DNA from 2 places in the Pseudoalteromonas sp. SG41-2 genome. Region 2 is predicted to be linked to the other one. Evidence: predicted binding sites of a transcription regulator. Region 2 holds the regulator's gene; the other holds the start of a gene.

Region 1 (10,667 bases), on a different contig from region 2:
GATGGCAGAGTGGTCGAATGCACCGGTCTTGAAAACCGGCAGGGGTTTATAGCCCCTCTAGGGTTCAAATCCCTATCTCTCCACCATATTTAAAAAGCCGCCTTATGGGCGGCTTTTTGCTATCTGGAGTTTAAGATGTCACAGCAAAATCAATTAAACACCACACAACGGGTGCTAAAACACGTACTGTTATGGTCGGTGTTTGGCTACTGTTATCACAGTGCTATTAACTTACTCGTTAAAATGGCGATGGATGCGCAACCAGAGCATGTATTGCTCACAGCTATGCTTTACTGCCTAGGCTTTAATCTATTAGCTGGGCATTTAATTACTAAATATGATAAATACTGGCCAGAAATTGCGGCAATATTTATTGGTTGTATCGGTTTATTAGTCGTGCCGGTGTTATTAGTTGGTACGCAGGCATTACTGAGTCGTCCATTACTTGCTGGTATTTTAATCAGCTTGCCAATCTTGACTTTTGCTGTGCGCTTAATAAAGCGAAAACTCACTAAAAACTAGCTCTAAAGAAGCCCAAAAGGGCTTTTTTTTATGATAGCATAGGCGCGTCTTTTAACTGATACCAGCGTTATTAAGCTTGGTATAAACAAAACGTGAAACATATTATGTCAGATAATTTTACTACAGATGCTGAAAAAGCAAGTTACGGTATTGGCCTACAGATGGGTGAGCAACTTAAAGCTAACCCTTTCGAAGGTTTAAACTTAAATTCAGTATTTGCAGGCATGAAAGATGCGTATGTGGGCGGCGATTTCCAAGTTGAGATCCCTGAGATCCAAGCTGCATTCGAAAAAATCAACACTGAAATCCAAGCACGTCGTGAAGAAGAAGCGAAAGTACTTGCAGCTGAAGGCATTGCATTCTTAGAAGAAAATGCAAAACGTGCTGAAATCACAGTGACTGAGTCTGGTCTTCAATATGAAGTACTAGCAACAGGTGAAGGCAAAAAGCCAACTGCTGAGTCAACAGTGCGTGTTGATTATCACGGTACACTTATCAACGGTACTGTATTTGACAGCTCTTATGAGCGTGGTCAACCTGCTGAGTTTCCAGTTGGTGGCGTGATCAAAGGCTGGACTGAAGCATTACAAATGATGCCTGAAGGCACCAAATGGCGTATCTATGTTCCTCATGAGCTTGCTTATGGAGAACGTGGTGCCGGTGCTGCAATTGCACCATTCTCAACACTGGTATTTGACGTTGAGCTACACGAAATTCTTTAATTAGAAATTGAGTAATAAAAAGCCGCGCTAATAACTATTAGCGCGGCTTTTTTATGGTTATTTACTGAGATCAGAAATAACCACGTAGACCAATTCTAAAGTTACGCCCAGGAAGTGGCGCTTCATCTTTAATAAATGAACTATGTACAAAACCCAGTTCATCCGTAATATTATCGACGTTGATATAAAACTGTGTATCTACCGGACCGACACTTAATTGATAATTTGCTTGCGCATCGAACAGTGTATAGCCATCGGTTGCGGTTTCATAAGCCGTGATATCACGTTGTTCAAAGTAGTGTGTGCCAGTTAAGCTGAACTGCCAATCACTGATATTATACTGTAATTCTGAACCTAACTTATTTGCCGGAATACGCGGTAAATACCCTTCATCATCAGCAAGTTTTGCAGTGGTTGAGTCACCAAATACTTTTACCATCGCATTTGAATTTAATTGATAATGTGCATCAAATTCAATGCCGTATAATTTCGCATCTTTACTGACAAATTGATAAACAGCCATACCATCATCGTGGCCAGGCTCTGCAGCTTCAAGGCCGTGCTCTTCATCAAACACTAACCCCGTGTTTTGCTGATAGTAAAAATTGGCAATGTCGTTATAGAAAAAGTTAACCGTATAACCAAAATCGCCACTAAAGCGTCTAAAGCCAAAATCAATATTGGTTGATGTTTCTTGTTTGATATTTTCAGGTTCGAAGTGAATTTCACCGTCTTCTATCGCGTAGCCTAAACCAAGCTCATAGGTGCCAGTTGCAATATGGACACCATTTGATAATAGCTCGGCTGATAACGGTGCGCGTTCAGAGTGTGACACGCTCAGCGCAATACTTTGTCCGGGTGTATATTGCCAAATAGCGCCTGCTGAAGCGCTCAGATTAGTAAAGCTTTTACTGTAAGGCGTTATTTCATTGGCGTGTTCATCAGTATGATCATCTTCATGGTCATGGTCATGGTCATGGTCATGGTCATGCGCAGCAGCACCGATATTACTATCAATATTATAATCTTCAATACGCGCACCTAATTCTAATGTCACGTCGCCAAACTGTTTTTCTTCGAGGATAAATAATGCATGAGTAGTCGTTTTGCTAGCGGGTGTGAAGGCTTCTTCACCATCGGCATCATAATCAGATTCACTAAAATGATAACCAGCCATACCATGCCAATTACCTAACTTATGCTCGATATTTAAACGTGCTTCAGTGGTTTCATTACTAAAGATAGTACCGATCGCGCCATCTTCAATTTCAGCATGGCGATAATCAGTATAACCTAGACGTAAATTAATAGTTTCAATCCAGTTGTTGTGTAATGCATAGCTCATCAAACCTTGCCAGCGATCTTGTTCTACACGCGCATAAACGGCTTCTTCTTCGCCTTCATCATGGTCGTGTTCGTGTTCGTGATCATGGCCATGTTCATGGCTATGTGCTGGAATACCGTAGTCGGTTTCAATACGGCCATAAGAAACACCTAGCGTTAAATGCTCACCTACATAGCTAGTACCAAAGTTAACGGTTTGGCTATCAATAAAGGTATTTTTTACCGAGGTGGCTGTTTCATGCTCTTCTTCGTCATGACCCTCATGATCTTCGTGCTCTTCTTCAGGTAAGTTAAAACGCGGAGTTTGGTAGTCATCACCAGTGCGTTTGGTACCGTCAAAATGGAAGTTAAAGTTGTTATGGCCCGTCTCAAGCTTGGCAGCATAGGTGTTGGCATTTGAAACTGTGTCATGGCTGTATTCAACAGCCCCAGTTAAATGCTCGATATTATCAGTTGGAATGCGGTTATCTACTACGTTAACTACGCCACCAATCGCGCCTGAGCCATAAAGTAGCGTAGCTGGGCCACGCAAAACTTCAATCTGTTCTGCAGCTAGGCTGTCATTCGATGTTGCGTGATCTGGGCCAATACGTGACGCATCGCTGCTGTCTAAGCCATTTTGGGTGATTTTAACGCGAGGGCCATCTAGGCCACGGATTATAGGGCTAGATGAAACAGGGCCAAAATAGCTGGCATTAACACCCGGAAGGCCTTTGAGCGTTTCGCCTAACGTGGGTTTTGCTTTATTGCGCAGTTCATCACCACTGAGTACACTCACTGGTGAAATCATCTCTAAGCTATTTTTATGCAGGGCAGAGGCATACACAACGACAGATTCAACTGACGTAGGTACAAGCGTGATATTTAGAGCAGAACTGGTTTCAGTTACTTGAACTCTAGCATCAACAAAATTATTTTTACTAATATGTAATTGGCTATTAGCATCAATATTAATACTAAATCGACCATTCTCGTCAGTTTTAATTGACTGTGCTTTACCGTGTACATGCACATCGGCATAGCTGAGTGGTTGCTTGTTATTGTCAAAAACTTGCCCAGTTACCAGCGCAGCATGAGCAGAAAAAGAGCTTAAAGCAGTGATAATTGCAGTTGATATTAAGGAATGTCGGATCATGGTTACTACGTTGTTGCTATTATGTTGTGATATAATATAACACCATCATTTGTGCTGATCAATAATGTTATACCATAACTTTTAAAATAAACGTGCTTATATCAGATTGGGCTATACTCAATAGGAGTAACGGCGAGACTGGTGAATATTATGTCTGATAAAACACGTATTTTTAAAGCACGATTTAGCATAGCTGATCTGCGTCATCAGCGTAATCACAAAGAAATTTTTACCACAGCGTTGACTAAAAATGAAACACTGGAGCATTTTGTTTTAAAGCTGTTAGGCTATTGTATTTTATCTTATGACAGCCATGCAGTGCTTAATAAACTTGCTGATAAACTACAGCCAGATGTAGGAATTCTAGCGTTGGATGAACATTATAAAACCTGGTTAAGTGTTGATAAACCTGACCTTGATGAATTAGTTAAGATCGCTAAGCAAGTGGATGAATTATTAATATTAACAACGGGCAATAGTGAATGGTTAACGCAATCTCAGTCACGGTTAAAGTTATTTGATAATAGCCATATTATTGAGATTGACCAGCAGTTTATTGATGATATTCAGGTGGATTTAACCCGCAGTTTAAATTGGGATGTAACCATAGATGAAAGTAGTTTAATGATCAGTGATAAAGTGCATTGCTATGAAACAAAGCAGTTTGACTGGCATTAATAAATTACTTCAAATTGAGAGTGATATTGCCATCGGGTTTACAGCAGCACAGCAGTACTTCTCCATCACGTACAAAGGCGAGTGGTTCTTCGTTATAGGTGACTTGCCCTGCTACTAGGGTTGCTCTACAGGCACCACAATATCCTTCTCTACACTGAAAAGGAATTTCATATTGCTGTTGTTCTAGGCAGTCTAAAAGGGAATGACAGCCAGTGTCAAAATCTACACACTGGCTATTATCTGCAAAGTGGATCTTTGCAGTTTTGTTGCTGGTCATTAGAGATCGAAGTCACCGAAATCAGAGGCATTAACTTGAGAGTCAATTTGGCCTACAAGGTATGAGCTGATCTCCGCTTCTTGTGGAGCAACTTGTACATTGTCTGACACTAACCATGAATTGATCCATGGGATAGGGTTACTGCTGGTTTTAAACTGTGTTGGTAAACCAACTGCAGTCATACGAGCATTAGTAATGTACTCAACGTATTGGCATAAAATATCTTTGTTTAAGCCAATCATTGAACCATCTTTAAACAGGTATTCAGCCCATTCTTTTTCTTGTTCAGCAGCATCAACAAACATCTTGATCGCTTCATCACGACACTGGGCTGCTACGATAGCCATTTCAGGATCGTCTTTACCATCTTGCATAATATTCAAAATATGCTGAGTACCAGAAAGATGAAGCGCTTCATCACGGGCGATCAGCTTAATAATTTTAGCGTTACCTTCCATTAATTCTCGCTCTGCAAACGCAAATGAACAGGCAAAACTGACATAAAAACGGATCGCTTCTAAGATATTCACTGACATCATTGCAAGGTATAAAAGCTTTTTAAGTTCAAATAAACTGATATGAACTGTTTCGCCATTAAGTTCATGTTTACCTTCACCGTATAAGTTATACACAGCCACTTTATTAATTAATTCATCGTAATATTTAGTTACGGCATCAGCACGTTCACTGATCTTTTCGTTACTAACAATATCATCAAAAATAAGCTCAGGGGCTTGGGTAACGTTACGAATAATATGTGTATATGAACGGCTATGGATTGTTTCACTAAATGCCCATGTTTCAATCCAGGTCTCAAGTTCTGGGATCGACACAATTGGCAGTAACGCAACATTAGGCGAGCGACCTTGCACACTATCAAGTAAGGTTTGATATTTTAAGTTACTTAAAAATATATGTTTTTCGTGATCAGGTAAGGCCTGAAAATCTAACCGATCTTTACTTACATCGACTTCTTCAGGACGCCAAAAAAACGATAGTTGTTTTTCAATTAGCTTTTCGAAAATAGGGTACTTCTGTTGATCATAACGCGATACGTTAACGGTTTGGCCGAAAAACATCGGTTCTTGTAGTTGGTTATTATGGTTTCGGCTAAAAGTAGTATAAGACATAAGATCACTCAAAAAACGAACAGGGCAAAGCGGGCGTATAGCCCGCTTCCAATTTATATTTATTACCGATTAGATTTTACACGCACCGCCTGCACAATCATCATCTTCCACTTCTGGTGTATCTTCTTGCATATCAGATGCACCATCACGGGTGTTATGGTAGTAAAGGGTTTTAACGCCAAGTTTGTAAGCACCCAGTAAATCTTGTAATAAGACCTTCATTGGTACTTTACCACCTTCAAACTTATTTGGATCGTAGTTAGTATTGGCAGAAATTGTTTGGTCAACAAACTTTTGCATAATACCCACTAATTCTAAATAACCTTTATTTGATGGGATATCCCACAATAATTCATAATTATTTTTAAGGCGTTCATACTCAGGTACAACTTGTTTTAAAATACCATCTTTACTGGCTTTAACACTGATATGACCACGTGGTGGTTCAATACCATTAGTTGCATTTGAAATTTGCGACGATGTCTCAGATGGCATCAACGCAGATAACGTTGAGTTACGCATACCATGCTCTTTGATATTGGCACGTAATGTATCCCAATCTAAATGCAATGGTTCATCACAAATTTTATCCAAATCACGTTTGTACGTATCGGTTGGCATAATACCTTGCGAATACGTTGTTTCGTTAAATTTAGGACATGCACCACGTTCTTTAGCCAGTTCATTTGAGGCTTTCATTAGGTAATACTGAATTGCTTCAAATGTTTTGTGAGTCAATGCATTGGCACTGCCATCAGAATAACGTTTGCCATTTTTAGCAAGGTAATATGCGTAGTTGATTACGCCTATTCCGAGTGTACGACGGCCCATCGTTGCATTATGTGCTGCTGGCACCGGGTAGTCTTGGAAATCCAGTAAGTTATCAAGTGCACGTACCGCAAGTTCTGCAAGCTCTTCAAGTTCATCCAGTGACTCAATCGCACCTAAGTTAAAGGCCGACAGCGTACACAGTGCAATTTCACCTTCTTCATCATTAACATTGTTAAGTGGTTTAGTTGGCAATGCAATTTCTAAACATAAGTTAGATTGGCGAATTGGTGCCACTTTAGCAATGAACGGGCTGTGTGTATTACAGTGGTCAACGTTTTGTAAATAGATGCGGCCAGTGCTAGCACGCTCTTGTGCAAACATTGAAAACAGCTCAATAGCTTTAATACGTTTTTTACGAATTGACTCGTCTTGTTCATATTGTACGTAAAGACGATCAAATTCATCTTGATCTTCAAAAAATGCATCATATAAACCAGGCACATCAGACGGGCTGAATAATGTGATGTAATCATCTTTGATCAAACGTGAGTACATTAGTTTATTAAACTGTACACCGTAATCTAAGTGACGAACGCGGTTATCATCAACACCACGGTTGTTTTTAAGCACTAATAAGTTTTCAACTTCTAGATGCCAAAGTGGATAGAACAGGGTTGCTGCGCCACCACGGACACCACCTTGCGAACAACTTTTAACAGCCGTTTGAAAGTGCTTATAAAACGGGATACAACCAGTGTGGTATGCTTCACCATTGCGAATAGGGCTACCTAGTGCGCGAATACGACCAGCATTAATACCAATACCTGCACGTTGCGATACGTATTTTACAATCGCTGATGAGGTTGCATTAATTGAATCTAGGCTGTCACCGCATTCAATCAGTACACATGAACTGAATTGACGCGTAGGGGTACGAACGCCCGCCATAATAGGCGTAGGTAATGAAATTTTGAACAATGACACCGCATCGTAAAAACGCTTTATGTAGTCTAAACGCGTTTCTTTTGGGTAATCAGAGAACAAGCTTGCCGCAACTAAAATATATAAAAACTGTGCGCTTTCATAAATTTCACCCGTAACACGGTTTTGTACTAAATATTTACCTTCAAGCTGTTTAACAGCAGCATAGCTGAAGTTTAAATCACGTCCATGATCAAGGTATTCATCCAGTTGATCAATTTCTTGCTCTGTGTAGTCAGCTAGTAAGTGTGCATCGTAACGCTTATCTTCAACTAACTTAACGATATGATCATACAAGCGCGGTGGCTCAAATTGACCATAGGCTTTTTTACGCAAATGGAATACAGCTAAGCGGGCTGATAAATATTGATAATCAGGCGACTCTTTAGAGATCTGATCAGCGGCCGCTTTGATGATGGTTTCATGGATGTCTTCAGTACGAATACCATCATAAAACTGGATGTGCGATTTCAGCTCAACTTGTGAGACAGACACATTATTTAGACCTTCGGCGGCCCAAGCAATAACGCGATGGATCTTATCTAAATCAAGTGACTCTTTACGGCCGTCACGTTTGCTTACAGATAGCTGTTGGTTCATAGTTTTGCCTGTATTCCTTGGGATATAATATTTTTTAGTGACACATTTTTCTTAAAATAAATTTTTTATTGCAATAAAACTGTATTAGCGCGAATTTAATTGAATAACATTTAGCCACAACATCTGGTGTTCATCAAATTCTAGATCACAAGATAGTGTGGTATGCGATCATTTGCAAGGGGCATAAACGCCCCTAATTGTGGATAACGTTGGGATAACACGCTTGTGTTAGTAGCCATTAACCTTTGACCATCTGATTAAAATGAAATTTATAAAAATCAACTGATGATCGATTAAATTTACGCATTTTAAAAATAAATTTTGGCTGCTTTTTTTATCAACAAACAATGTGCAAAAAGTAACACGATCACAATATGTAGTGGTTAAAATTTAACATGGCACTATATATGGTTAAATGCATCAATAGGTGATTGCCAATTAAAATCGGCTTGCCAACTCAATGCTTCAGCTTCACTAGGGATGTAGCCCCACAACGCAGCAGCGCTGTGCATGTTTGCAGCCTTGGCTGCAATTATGTCACGCTGCGCATCACCGATATACAAACAACGACTCGGATCAACATCTAACAGTTGGGCTGTATGCAGTAAAGGTAAAGGAGATGGTTTAGCGATATCGAGGGTGTCACCACTGACAATTGCCTGTGCATCTTTTAGTTCAGCAATTGCAGCAACTAATGGAATAGTCAAAAACTCAGGTTTATTAGTCATGATCCCCCATTTGATCTGTTGTTGATCAAGTGCGATCAATAATTGTGCAATTCCAGTAAAGCATTGACTATGGGTGGCAATATTATCTGCGTAGGCAGTTAATAGCTGCTGGCGTAAGTCAGCTTGATTTGGGTGATCGTGCCATTGCTGACCAAATCCAGCTGCAAGCAGCGCCATTGCACCGTTAGAAGCTGCAGGGCGATATATATCAGCGGTTACTGATGGTTGGTTATGATCAGCGAGTACGTAATTTAGCGCAGCCCCTAAATCATCTGCGGTATCGAGTAATGTACCGTCTAAATCAAAAATAAAGGCGTCGTAATCAATTGCGGGGGTTGCTGTGTTAAAACCAGCCATTACGCTAGTTTCTCAAAATGCAGAATATAATTAACGCTTACATCGGTATTTAAGCTGTACTGCTTTGATAAAGGGTTATAACTCAATCCCGCACTAGCACGTACTTTGAGGCCTGCTTGTTCTGCCCATGCAATGAGTTGTGCTGGTTTGATAAACTTTTTGTGATCATGGGTTCCATCAGGCACCATCTTCAATAATTTTTCTGCCCCGATAATTGCGTACAAATATGCTTTTGGGGTTTTGTTTAATGTAGAGAAAAATACATCAGCACCAGGTTTCGCTAATTCTGCTACTGCATGAATGATAGATGCAGGGTCTGGCACATGCTCTAACATTTCCATACAAGTAATAGTATCAAAGCGGGCAGGGTGTTCGCTGGCATACTGTTCGGCAGGTATTTTTATATAGTCAACGTTTACACCGGTTTCTAAACTGTGCAGTTTCGCAACGGTTAACGGCTCTTGACCCATATCAATACCAGTCACATGTGCGCCCATTCGCGCCATACTTTCACTCAATATACCGCCACCACAGCCGACATCGAGTGTTTCTTTGTCGAATAAGCCTTTGGCCTTGTCGGCAATAAAATCTAATCTTAATGGATTAATTTCATGAAGGGGTTTAAATTCGCCTTCACGATCCCACCAACGCTCAGCGATGGCTTCAAACTTTGCAATTTCTGCACTATCTACATTTTGATGTTCGGTCATAAAAAACTTCCTCGTCAATCTCAGGCCATTATATAGGGGTAAATTAATAAATCGCAAAGATTTAGCGCCTGTAAATCTAAATAAATTGTGGTAGCATGACTTGGTAATAATAACTAAATCCCCGCAAGCGCCCATATGTGGCACTTTCGTGGGTCAATACTGAAGGAATGTGATATCAAATGACTGATTTCGCCAATGAAATTCTGCCAGTCAATATTGAAGACGAGTTAAAAAACTCCTATTTAGATTACGCAATGAGCGTAATAGTAGGACGAGCACTACCAGACGTACGTGATGGTTTAAAACCTGTTCACCGCCGCGTTTTGTTTGCTATGAACGAGCTTAATAATGATTGGAATAAGCCTTACAAAAAATCAGCCCGTGTGGTTGGTGATGTAATTGGTAAATACCATCCCCATGGCGACAGTGCGGTGTATGACACAATCGTACGTATGGCCCAGCCATTCTCTTTACGTTATATGTTAGTTGACGGCCAAGGTAACTTTGGTTCAGTTGATGGTGACTCAGCAGCAGCAATGCGTTATACCGAAGTCCGTATGGCGAAAATGTCTCATGAGCTTTTGGCTGATCTTGAAAAAGAGACTGTTGATTTTGTACCTAACTATGATGGTACAGAGCAAATTCCTGACGTATTACCGACCAAAGTTCCTAACTTATTAGTGAACGGTTCATCGGGTATTGCGGTAGGTAT
Region 2 (10,667 bases):
TAAACGTGAGCCATCAAACTGTAAATCATGCACGGCTGCACGTCCGTATTGATTACTTGGGATTTGATTGATAAAGTTTTTATCTAAATCAAAGTAGCCTACACCACTGCGGTTAGCGACCCACAATCTCCCATCGGGCGCTTGGCTAATGGCCATAACCGCTTCGGTCATTTGTGATATAGCTGAGTGACGTTCTATTCGGCCTTCGTGCGCAAGCCATAATCCTTCACTAAAACTCGCAAGCCAAATATTATTATCATTATCGCGATATAAATCAGCAAACCAAATACTTTGGTCAAGTTGGCTCGGTTCAACCCATTGCCAATCGCCGGAGTTGTCTCGAAACAGTAAGCGCCCATAGGTCGAAATCCACAGTGCTCCATTTGAGTCACTCATAAATTTATAAACCGCTGAGTTATTCGCATTGGGCAGTGGAAAGGGCCTTAACTCGTCATCTAAATCTAAAAAGTAAGCACCGAGCTCTGACGCTAAATATAAGTTGCCTTCCAGCCATGCTAAATCATGAATAATCGTTTGTGCTAAACGCTCAGGTATAGATACCTTAGCAGTTAGTTCTAAGCGTAATTTTGCAAAATCAGAGGAGGAATTAGTTAACCGTAGCAAGTATCGTTCATTCACCAGCCAGATCCCTTCTGGCGATAATGCCAGCTGACTGACAGTACCAACAATCTGCTTTACTGAACTGGCACTCATTACAGGGACTAGTAAGTCATGCACTGCGCTGACATTGATCTGATTGCGAGATACAAAGTACAGGCCATTCGCTGCTATCCAAATACTGCCTTTCGCATCTTCGATAACATCGCGTACAGGGCCTTTTACACTAAACTCTTGCGCTGCCATAGTGGTGGGATCGATGACCACAATACCATCTTTAGTACCAATCCATAAATAGCCTTCGCTATCGACTAGTAATTTATTAATGCCGTTACTGGGTAAGAAATTACTATTTAAGGTGTTGTAATTAGTGAATGTATTGCCATCAAAGCGACTGAGGCCAAACTGAGTTCCCAGCCACATATAGCCTTGCTTATCTTGCACGACACTTTTAAGTGACTGCGATGGTAAGCCATTTTGCATATTCCATTGTTTTACAACATAGTCGGTAATTGACGCCTTACTTGGCATACTGCAGAACAGCACAATAATAACCAATAAAAATCGCATCATAACGTCAATACCTCGTTGCAAAACTAAGGTTAAAAGGGCAAATAACCCATTTTAAACAATGCCTGAACACAAATTAAAGAAAATATACCAGCTAAAACATCATCCGCCATAATACCTACACCACCATGAACCCGCTTATCAAGAAAGCGAATAGGACCTGGTTTAGCGATATCAAAAAAACGAAATAACAAAAAACCCACTAACAAAGACTGCCAACTTAATGCAGCTCCGATCATGGTAATGTAAAATCCGGCAACTTCATCCCATACAATCGCGGGATGATCATGTACTCCCAGATCATCAGCGGTTTTGCCACATGCCCATATACCAAAAATACTAATAACTACCGCAAATACAATTTGTAACCACAGCGGGAAATACATAGTAGTAAAAATAAACGGTAGCGCAGCAAAGGTACCAAACGTACCCGGCGCTTTAGGCGCTAACCCTAAACCAAAGCCCAAACCAAAAAATTGATGAGGGCGCTTTAAATTAAATAATGCAGGTTTATTCAAACCGACTCCTTGGTGAAGTGTTCAAAACCAGCATCATCATATGCTAATTTTTCGCCATCGAGCATCAGCTCAACCTCGCCTTCACCACTTTTTATTTGTCCAATGCAGGCTGCATCTACACCATACTGGCGCAATTTCATTTCCAGCATACTTTTATTGCTATCAGGTACCGTAAATAACAACTCATAGTCATCGCCATAATTGAGGATAAACGGCAGTTGTTGATCTCGTTCTAAAGTAGCACGCAATGCATCCGAGGTTGGTATTTTATTCACATCAATACAAGCGCTAACTTGCGACAGAGCTAAAATATGCCCAAGATCTGCCAATAGACCATCTGAGATATCAATCGCTGATGATGCTAAACCGCGTAATACTTGCCCCGCAGCAACACGCGGAGTTGGGTAATCAAATCGTTGATTAACGTACCTTAAGTGCTCTGGAGCAATCTTAATCTCTTGCTTACGAGCTTCAATCGCAAGCCCGGCATCACCTAGCGGCCCTGTAACATAAACCCAGTCACCTACTTTAGCACCGCTTCGGCGCAGTGCTTTACCTGCAGGCACTGTACCTTTAGCACAAATAGTAATTGTTAACGGCCCTTGCGTGGTATCGCCACCAATGATTTGCACATTAAAATACTCTGCGATTTCATGCATGCCTTCGGTGAATTCTTCCAGCCACTCAACATCAATATTTGGCAACGTTAAAGCAACCGAAACCCACGTAGGCTCAGCCCCCATAGCAGCTAAATCACTTAAGTTTACGGCCAGGGCACGATGGCCTAATGCACGCGGATCGATGTCATCAAAAAAGTGTACGCCTGCTACCAGTGTATCGGTGGTAATCGCTAACTGACAATTTTCAGGAACAGTAACCAATGCACAATCGTCACCAATCCCTAAATTAACATCGCGACGAGTTATGCCACGACCTTTAAAGTAGCGATTTATTAATTCAAATTCCTTCATACACAAAAAAGCCGGCCTATGCCGGCTCTCCTTTTACGGTCGCATTACTTACGTAAATGCTTTACCGCTTTATCAAGTACACCATTAACAAATTTATGGCTGTCTTCAGCGCCAAATATCTTAGCAAGCTCAATACCTTCGTTGATAGCAACTTTATAAGGTACATCTTCACGGAATTTCAGCTCATAGCTGCTTAAACGTAAAATAGCGCGTTCAACTTGGTCTAACTCGTTAAATGGACGAGTTAAATGTGGCGATACTGCTTCGTCTAGTTGCTTATGATTTATAGCAACACCACGCGAAAGATCTTTAAAGTATTCAACATCAATTTTAGTCACATCGTTTTCGATCAACATTTGTTGTTCGATATCGGCAATGGCATTGCCACTTAATTGCCAAGAATAAACGGCTTGAAGTGCTAAGATACGTGCTTTACGTCTTGCTGCTGGTTTCACAAAAATTCCTTAAACTTAAATTTTATCTAACACATTAACCATTTCAAGTGCGCCTAAAGCAGCTTCGCCGCCTTTGTTGCCCATTTTAGTGCCAGCGCGTTCAATCGCTTGCTCAATGCTTTCAGTGGTTAATACGCCAAATGCAATCGGGATATCATACTCAAGCGACACTTGCGCTAAGCCTTTATTTGATTCGCCAGCGACAAGATCAAAATGTGGTGTACCACCTCTGATCACAACGCCTAAAGCGATGATTGCATCATACTCTTTTTTTGCTGCAACGCGTTTCGCCGCTAAAGGTAATTCTACCGCACCTGGTACATAAACTACGGTAATATCATCATCAGATACACCACCAGTACGTTTTAATTCATCAACAGCACCAGCTAATAGGCTGCTACCAATAAAGTCATTAAAACGAGAAATAACGATAGCGAATTTCTTGCCAGGAGCGTATTTATTACCTTCAATAATTTTCATTCGATAACCCTAAAAAATAAGTTCAAGCGGTTGCGATTGCGCAAAAATTGCTGCGTATCATACCATATAAATAAAATAATAGCCTAGTTTAAGCGTTGTGCTTATTGTGGCTCTACGTAGTCAACCACTTCTAAGTGAAAGCCCGATAACGCATGGTACTTTTTAGGCAAGCTCATCAAACGCATTTTTTCAATGCCCAAGTCAGCTAAAATTTGTGACCCTACGCCTACGGTGCGTGAAGTACCTTGGAATTTACGATGCGCGACCGTCTCACCAGCATCTTCTGCAGCAAACGCTTTGACTGTCGCTTCTAGTTCTTCGGTGCATTCTTGCTTACCTAGAATAACTAACACACCTTGATGCTTTGCAATATAAGCCATCGCATCTGACAAGCCCCAGCTTCTATCGGCACTGCGATCAGATAACAAAATATCATTGAAGGTACTTTTTAAATGAACCCGTACTAAGGTTGGTTCATTCGTTTTAACCTCACCATTTAACAGCGCATAATGTAACTGGCCGTCAATGGTATCTTTATAAGTAACTAAGTCAAACTCACCATGTACGGTTGGCAACTTACATTTTGCCACTTGCTCAATAGTGGTTTCATTCATGTTACGGTATTCAATTAAATCAGCAATAGTGCCAATTTTGATATTATGTTGCTCAGCAAATACTTCTAAATCAGGACGACGCGCCATGGTGCCATCAGCATTAAGAATTTCCACAATTACTGATGAAGGCTCTAAACCGGCTAAGCGGGCTAAATCACAACCGGCTTCAGTGTGACCGGCACGCGTTAATACGCCACCTGGTTGTGCCATAATAGGAAAGATATGCCCAGGTTGAACGATATCACTTGGTACAGCACCTTTGGCAATCGCAGCTTGCACAGTACGAGCGCGATCTGCAGCAGAAATTCCCGTAGTCACACCTTTCGATGCTTCAATCGACATCGTAAAGTTAGTCGAAAATGCCGCACCATTGTTTTTTACCATTAATGGTAAATCAAGTTGCTCACAGCGCTCTTGAGTCATTGTTAGGCAAATTAAGCCGCGACCATGAGTGGCCATAAAATTGATCGCTTCAGCACTAATGTGCTCGGCTGCGATAATTAAATCGCCTTCATTTTCTCTGTCTTCATCATCCATTAAAATAACCATTTTACCGGCTTTAATGTCATCAATAATTTCTTGTGCGCTGTGTAAATTCATAATCTGCTCGTGTAAGTTGTGGAGTGCGTTTATTTAATAAAACCGGCTTGGGCGAGTAAACTCATCGAAATATCTGAACTAGCTGGCTGCTCTGCCCCTTTGATCAAACGCTCTAAATAACGCGCGATTTGATCTACTTCTAAGTTCACTTGCGTGCCTACTTTAAAATCAGCAATAGTTGTTTGCTCACTAGTGTGCGGCACAATTGTCAGTTTAAATTTATTATCTGCTACTGCATTTACTGTTAGGCTAATACCATCAATGCATACCGAGCCTTTATAAGGAATATATTTCATTAGTTCTACATCGGTGCTTAACCAGTACTCAACGGCACGCGCATTAGGCGTAATTGCGGTAATAGTCGCGATGCCATCAACATGCCCTGAAACTAAGTGACCACCTAAACGAGATACTGGCTGCATGGCTTTCTCAAGGTTTACAGTTTGCCCTTGTTTATAGTGAGCAAATCCCGTTAAACTGATCGTCTCATTTGATAAGTCAGCGCTAAATCCATCACTGTGCTTGGCCACAACCGTTAAGCAAACCCCATTAGTTGCAATGCTATCGCCTAAATTTACATCGGCCATATCAAGGTTATTACTTTTAATGCGGATAGCTAAATCGCCTTGCTTTTGTTGTAACTCGCTAATAGTGCCCGTCGCTTCGATGATCCCAGTAAACATAGTGGTTACTCTTTAATTATTTGGTTTAGATGAGGCTTTGCGTGGTGTCGCCGTGATACGAATATCGTCACCGATACACACACACTCATTAATTGATAAATTAACAACGTCTTGCATACTTGTCAGCTCTGTAAAGTTTAGTAAGCTTTTGCCGTCATTCCCTAACAACTTCGGCGCCAGATAAACAATATATTCATCAATTAAATTACATTCAGTCATTTGGCCCGCTAAGGTTGCCCCTGCCTCTAACCAAATATGATTAAACTGTTGCTGCGCTAGAAGTTTCATGGCAGCCACTAAATCAACTTTATTATTTTTTTCTGGTACTACAATATGGCTTACGTAATGAGGCCATTGCTGTGATTTATCAAGTTCAGTGGTAATAATAATTACTTCACTGGCAATGCTAAATAATGCTAGCTCAGGTGTTAAACGATTTTGTGAATCAATAATAATACGTACAGGTTGGCGTACAGGTAATTGCGTTGGTAACGGCTCTGGCAGCTCATCAACACGAACATTGAGTTTTGCATTATCAACTAATACTGTGTCCACGCCGGTTAAAATAGCGCAGCTTTGTGCGCGCTGTAGTTGCACATCTTGGCGAGCCTTAGGGCCAGTTATCCACTTACTTTGACCGTTTTTAAGTGCCGTTTTACCATCAAGGCTTGCGGCCATTTTGCAGGTAATAAATGGCATACCTTGCTCCATGCGCTTTAAAAAGCCACGGTTTAACAGCCTTGCTTGTTGTTCTAACAAACCTGACGCAACCTCAATGCCCGCGTCCGCTAAAATAGCTAAACCTTTACCGGCCACCTGCGGGTTTGGATCAACCATAGCAGCAATTACTTTTACCACGCCAGCAGCTTTTAAACCTTCGGCACACGGCGGTGTGCGACCAAAATGGCTACAAGGTTCAAGCGTGACATAAGCAGTTGCACCAAAGGCTTGGCTACCCGCCATTGCTAATGCATTCACTTCAGCATGGCCTTGGCCGGCAACTTGATGAAAACCTTCACCAACAATAACGTCATTTTTTACTAATACACAGCCAACGTTTGGGTTTGGGGTGGTAGTAAAGCATCCTTGTTTGGCAAGCTCAATCGCTCGGGTCATATAAGAGAAATCTTGTTCGCTAAACTGATATTGGTTCATATCACTCTCCCAAACGGGCAATTTCTTCACCAAATTCACGAATATCTTCGAATGAACGGTATACCGATGCAAATCTGACGTAAGCGACTTTATCGAGTTTTTTCAGCGCTTCCATAATGCATTCGCCAATCAGGTGACTGGAAATCTCACGCTCGCCGGTGGCACGTAATTGCGATTTAATAATATTGACCACTTCATCAACTTGCTCGGTACTGACGGGGCGTTTTTCTAATGCACGGTGTAGACCATTAAGGAGTTTATCTTCATTGAAAGGTTCACGGCTACCGTCTTGTTTGATCACCCGAGGCATTACAAGTTCTGCGCCTTCAAAGGTAGTAAAGCGTTCATGACATTCATTGCATTCACGGCGTCGCCTTACTTGGTGGCCACCTCCCACTAAACGCGAGTCAATCACTTTGGTATCTTTTGCGGTGCAAAATGGACAATGCATAGGTATCAGCTTCCGTTAAAAACAAAAAAGGCCGCTTTTAGGCGGCCTTTATAATAGCAAAAAACTAAGCTATTGTGATCTAAATTACTGTTTGTAACTCAATTAAGCGTAAACAGGTAATTTTTTACAGATTGCTTTAACTTTCTCTTTTACTTGTGCTTGTACTGACTCATCGTTGATGTTGTCTAGTACGTCACAGATCCAGCCAGCAAGCTCTTTAGACTCTGCTTCTTTAAAACCACGGCGTGTGATTGCCGGTGAACCAATACGTAAACCAGACGTTACAAACGGTGAACGTGGGTCATTTGGTACTGAGTTTTTATTTACGGTGATATTAGCATTACCTAAAGCCGCATCTGCGTCTTTACCAGTGATGTCTTTATCAATTAGATCAAGTAAGAACAAGTGGTTTTCTGTTTTATCAGATACGATCTTATAACCGCGCTCTTGCATTACTGCAACCATAGCTTTAGCATTTTTCACAACTTGAGTTTGGTATACTTTAAACTCTGGTTGTAATGCTTCTTTAAATGCCACTGCTTTGGCAGCGATAATGTGACATAAAGGACCACCTTGACCACCAGGGAATACTGCACTGTTAAGCTTTTTATAAATAGCTTCGTCGCCACAAGCAGAAATAATCAAACCACCACGAGGGCCAGCTAATGTCTTATGCGTAGTTGTAGTAACAACGTGTGCATGTGGTACTGGGCTTGGGTAAACACCAGCAGCAATAAGACCTGCAACGTGAGCCATATCAACAAACAAGTAAGCGCCTACTTTGTCAGCGATTTCACGGAATTTAGCCCAATCAACAATACCTGAGTATGCTGAGAAACCACCGATGATCATTTTTGGTTTGTGCTCAAGTGCAAGTGCTTCAACTTGTGCGTAATCAATCTCGCCAGTCGCTTCGTCAAGTCCGTATTGGATTGCGTTATAAAGCTTACCAGAGAAGCTTACATGTGAACCATGCGTTAAGTGACCACCATGAGCTAAGCTCATACCTAACACTGTATCGCCAGCATCTAATAAAGCTAAGAACACAGCAGCATTTGCTTGTGAACCTGCGTGAGGCTGAACGTTAGCATAATCTGAACCAAACAATTCGTTTGCACGGTCAATCGCTAGTTGTTCAACCACGTCAACATGCTCACAACCACCGTAGTAACGCTTGCCCGGATAACCTTCAGCATATTTGTTTGTTAGCTGTGAACCCTGCGCTTCTAGTACGCGTGGGCTACAGTAGTTCTCAGATGCGATAAGCTCGATGTGTTCTTCTTGGCGAGCAGTCTCTTTAGTGATTGCTTCAAATAACTCTGGATCGAAATCCGAAATATTCATGCTACGTTCTAACATGGGGGCTCCTAGGGCAACGTGTATGGTATTTTGAAGGCTGAATTATACGCTGAAAACGTCAATTTGCCTATGGTGTAAAGATGAACATATTTAAACAGGGATTGAATTTAATTCACAGTGTTTTTGTAATGATATTTTTTTATTAAAGCATCAGAAATTTTAATGAATAAAAGCAAATAACATTTACATTATTTATACCTTAATCTGTTGCATTCGCGATTGTTTACACTATTATGATACCAATGTAATCATGGATGATGAACTAATTTACTATGCTAGCTAAACCTATCTACGAATCAATTCCTTATTGTTATGTCATTGTTGGCGGACTTTGCATTTTACTTTTCAGCACTGTTTTACCAACAGCCATTGGTATTTTTTTATTCTTCAATGGTGCCAATATTTGGCGATTACGCTCAAATTCACGGCGTAAAGATCATAAAGTAAATCGCATTAAAGTTAACAAACACTTTTATTATTATGAATTTAAACCATTTATTTTATTTATGTGCGGATTACTCCTAATCCATTGGGTAGCGAATGAATTAGTTATACTTGCAGGGATTATGATCTGCCTTATAGCCATTTTAATTTTTTGTTTACGAGTGCTAAACCGCCGTTCACGTTCAATAGTTTAATTTTCCATTACTGCTATTAAGTACAATTTAAAGCAATAAAAAACGACATTGCTTTCACATATGCCGTTTATTTTTAGTTTTACTTAGCGGGTAAAAACTAACCTAGTTTAGCTAATAATATTTCACGCAGGATATCGTAATCATCTGCGATATCCTCGGCTAAGCATGGTTTAGCTAATGCATCAGCTAGTGGTTTTGGCATTTCAAGTTCAATATTTAAAATCTCTTCAACACTTTCTTTAAACTTAGCCGGATGCGCTGTTGCCAGAAAAATACCAGCAGAATCAGTTGCTAAGTTAGCTTTTAGGCCCTGATAAGCAATCGCTGTATGTGGTTCTGCAACATAGCCTGTTTGATGAATTTTTTTCATCACTGCTTGGGTATCATTTTCATCAACACTAGTTGAATAAAAATCATCATAACTAAACCATTTGTTATCAAGCATGGTTTGTACACGTGGCCAATTATTAGGTTTACTCACATCCATGGCATTAGACAATGACTCGATTGTGGCATTAGGCGCCCAGTTTTTATCAAGGATAAAGCGCGGTACAGTGTCATTTTGATTGGTTGTAGCGCTAAGTTTAGCGACCGGTAAACCAATCACCGCACCGATCATCGCCGCACATACATTACCAAAGTTACCACTAGGTATTGAGATATGTGCTTTGGCGCGCTGCTCTTTTGGTAATTGCGCTATTGCTTCAAAGTAATAACATACTTGTGCAACAAGGCGACTTATATTGATAGAATTAGCTGAATTTAAACCTAAGCGAGATTTAACTTCATCATCTAAAAAGGCATTTTTAACCATCGCTTGGCAATCATCAAAGCTACCATCTACAGCGTAGCAATGGATATTATTACCCAAAGTAGTAAACAATTTTTGCTGTGCTAATGAGATTTTACCTTTTGGAAACAGGATAACCACATCAATATTTGGCTTGTTATAGAACGCATGCGCAACAGCTGCCCCAGTGTCCCCTGAGGTTGCTGTGAGTATTGTGGTTTTTTCACCTTGGCTAAATTGTGCCAAGCACTCAGCCATAAAGCGACCGCCAAAGTCTTTGAATGCAAGCGTTGGCCCATGGAACAACTCTAAACAATAAATATTGTCTTCAACTTCAACTAATTTAACAGGAAAGTTAAAGGCATTTTGCACCATTTGTGCAACCGTATCAGCAGGTAATTCATCACCAATCAAATGCGATAAAATCTTACTGCTACGAGTAACAAAGTCCATATCGAGTAAACTATCAACATCAGCTAAAGGCGCGAGCGATTCAGGGAAAAATACTCCTTGATTACGTCCTAAACCTGTTTTAACCGCTTCAACAAACGACACTTTTTGAGAATCATCTTTTAAATTATGTAATTGCATTATTAGTTCCTTAAATTCTTATAGCTGACGCGTGCCGGCGTTATCGAGTTTACAAATGTGGCAGAAGCCTTGCTCATTAATATAGTTTTGTTCAAGCCACTGTGCGCATTGCTGTGCAGCTTCAAGCGTTTTGCACACGGTAAATAATGTAGGACCAGCACCTGAGATACTGAC

Evidence for each region. Region 2 encodes NrdR, which represses ribonucleotide reductase genes. Its sites were predicted from a motif close to AAACACNANATNTNGTGTTT; they were not measured.
Region 1: the regulator NrdR is predicted to act here: its motif matches at 8,273-8,292, upstream of nrdA (class 1a ribonucleoside-diphosphate reductase subunit alpha).

What each region holds. Positions count from the first base shown of each region.
Region 1 covers NZ_JACJFK010000001.1:349,606-360,272, forward strand. The annotation lists tRNA gene H5186_RS01445 (tRNA-Ser) at 1-86, shown strand, start outside; gene H5186_RS01450 (hypothetical protein) at 136-522, shown strand; gene H5186_RS01455 (FKBP-type peptidyl-prolyl cis-trans isomerase) at 627-1,244, shown strand; gene H5186_RS01460 (TonB-dependent receptor domain-containing protein) at 1,315-3,723, opposite strand; gene H5186_RS01465 (YaeQ family protein) at 3,874-4,401, shown strand; gene yfaE (class I ribonucleotide reductase maintenance protein YfaE) at 4,406-4,678, opposite strand; gene nrdB (class Ia ribonucleoside-diphosphate reductase subunit beta) at 4,678-5,808, opposite strand; gene nrdA (class 1a ribonucleoside-diphosphate reductase subunit alpha) at 5,878-8,160, opposite strand; gene H5186_RS01485 (HAD family hydrolase) at 8,562-9,245, opposite strand; gene ubiG (bifunctional 2-polyprenyl-6-hydroxyphenol methylase/3-demethylubiquinol 3-O-methyltransferase UbiG) at 9,245-9,955, opposite strand; gene gyrA (DNA topoisomerase (ATP-hydrolyzing) subunit A) at 10,135-10,667, shown strand, end outside.
Region 2 covers NZ_JACJFK010000022.1:59,552-70,218, reverse strand. The annotation lists gene H5186_RS16700 (ligand-binding sensor domain-containing diguanylate cyclase) at 1-1,191, opposite strand, end outside; gene H5186_RS16695 (phosphatidylglycerophosphatase A) at 1,221-1,706, opposite strand; gene thiL (thiamine-phosphate kinase) at 1,703-2,677, opposite strand; gene nusB (transcription antitermination factor NusB) at 2,722-3,132, opposite strand; gene ribE (6,7-dimethyl-8-ribityllumazine synthase) at 3,148-3,612, opposite strand; gene ribBA (bifunctional 3,4-dihydroxy-2-butanone-4-phosphate synthase/GTP cyclohydrolase II) at 3,714-4,826, opposite strand; gene H5186_RS16670 (riboflavin synthase) at 4,856-5,509, opposite strand; gene ribD (bifunctional diaminohydroxyphosphoribosylaminopyrimidine deaminase/5-amino-6-(5-phosphoribosylamino)uracil reductase RibD) at 5,522-6,664, opposite strand; gene nrdR (transcriptional regulator NrdR) at 6,666-7,115, opposite strand; gene glyA (serine hydroxymethyltransferase) at 7,218-8,474, opposite strand; gene thrC (threonine synthase) at 9,210-10,493, opposite strand; gene thrB (homoserine kinase) at 10,512-10,667, opposite strand, start outside.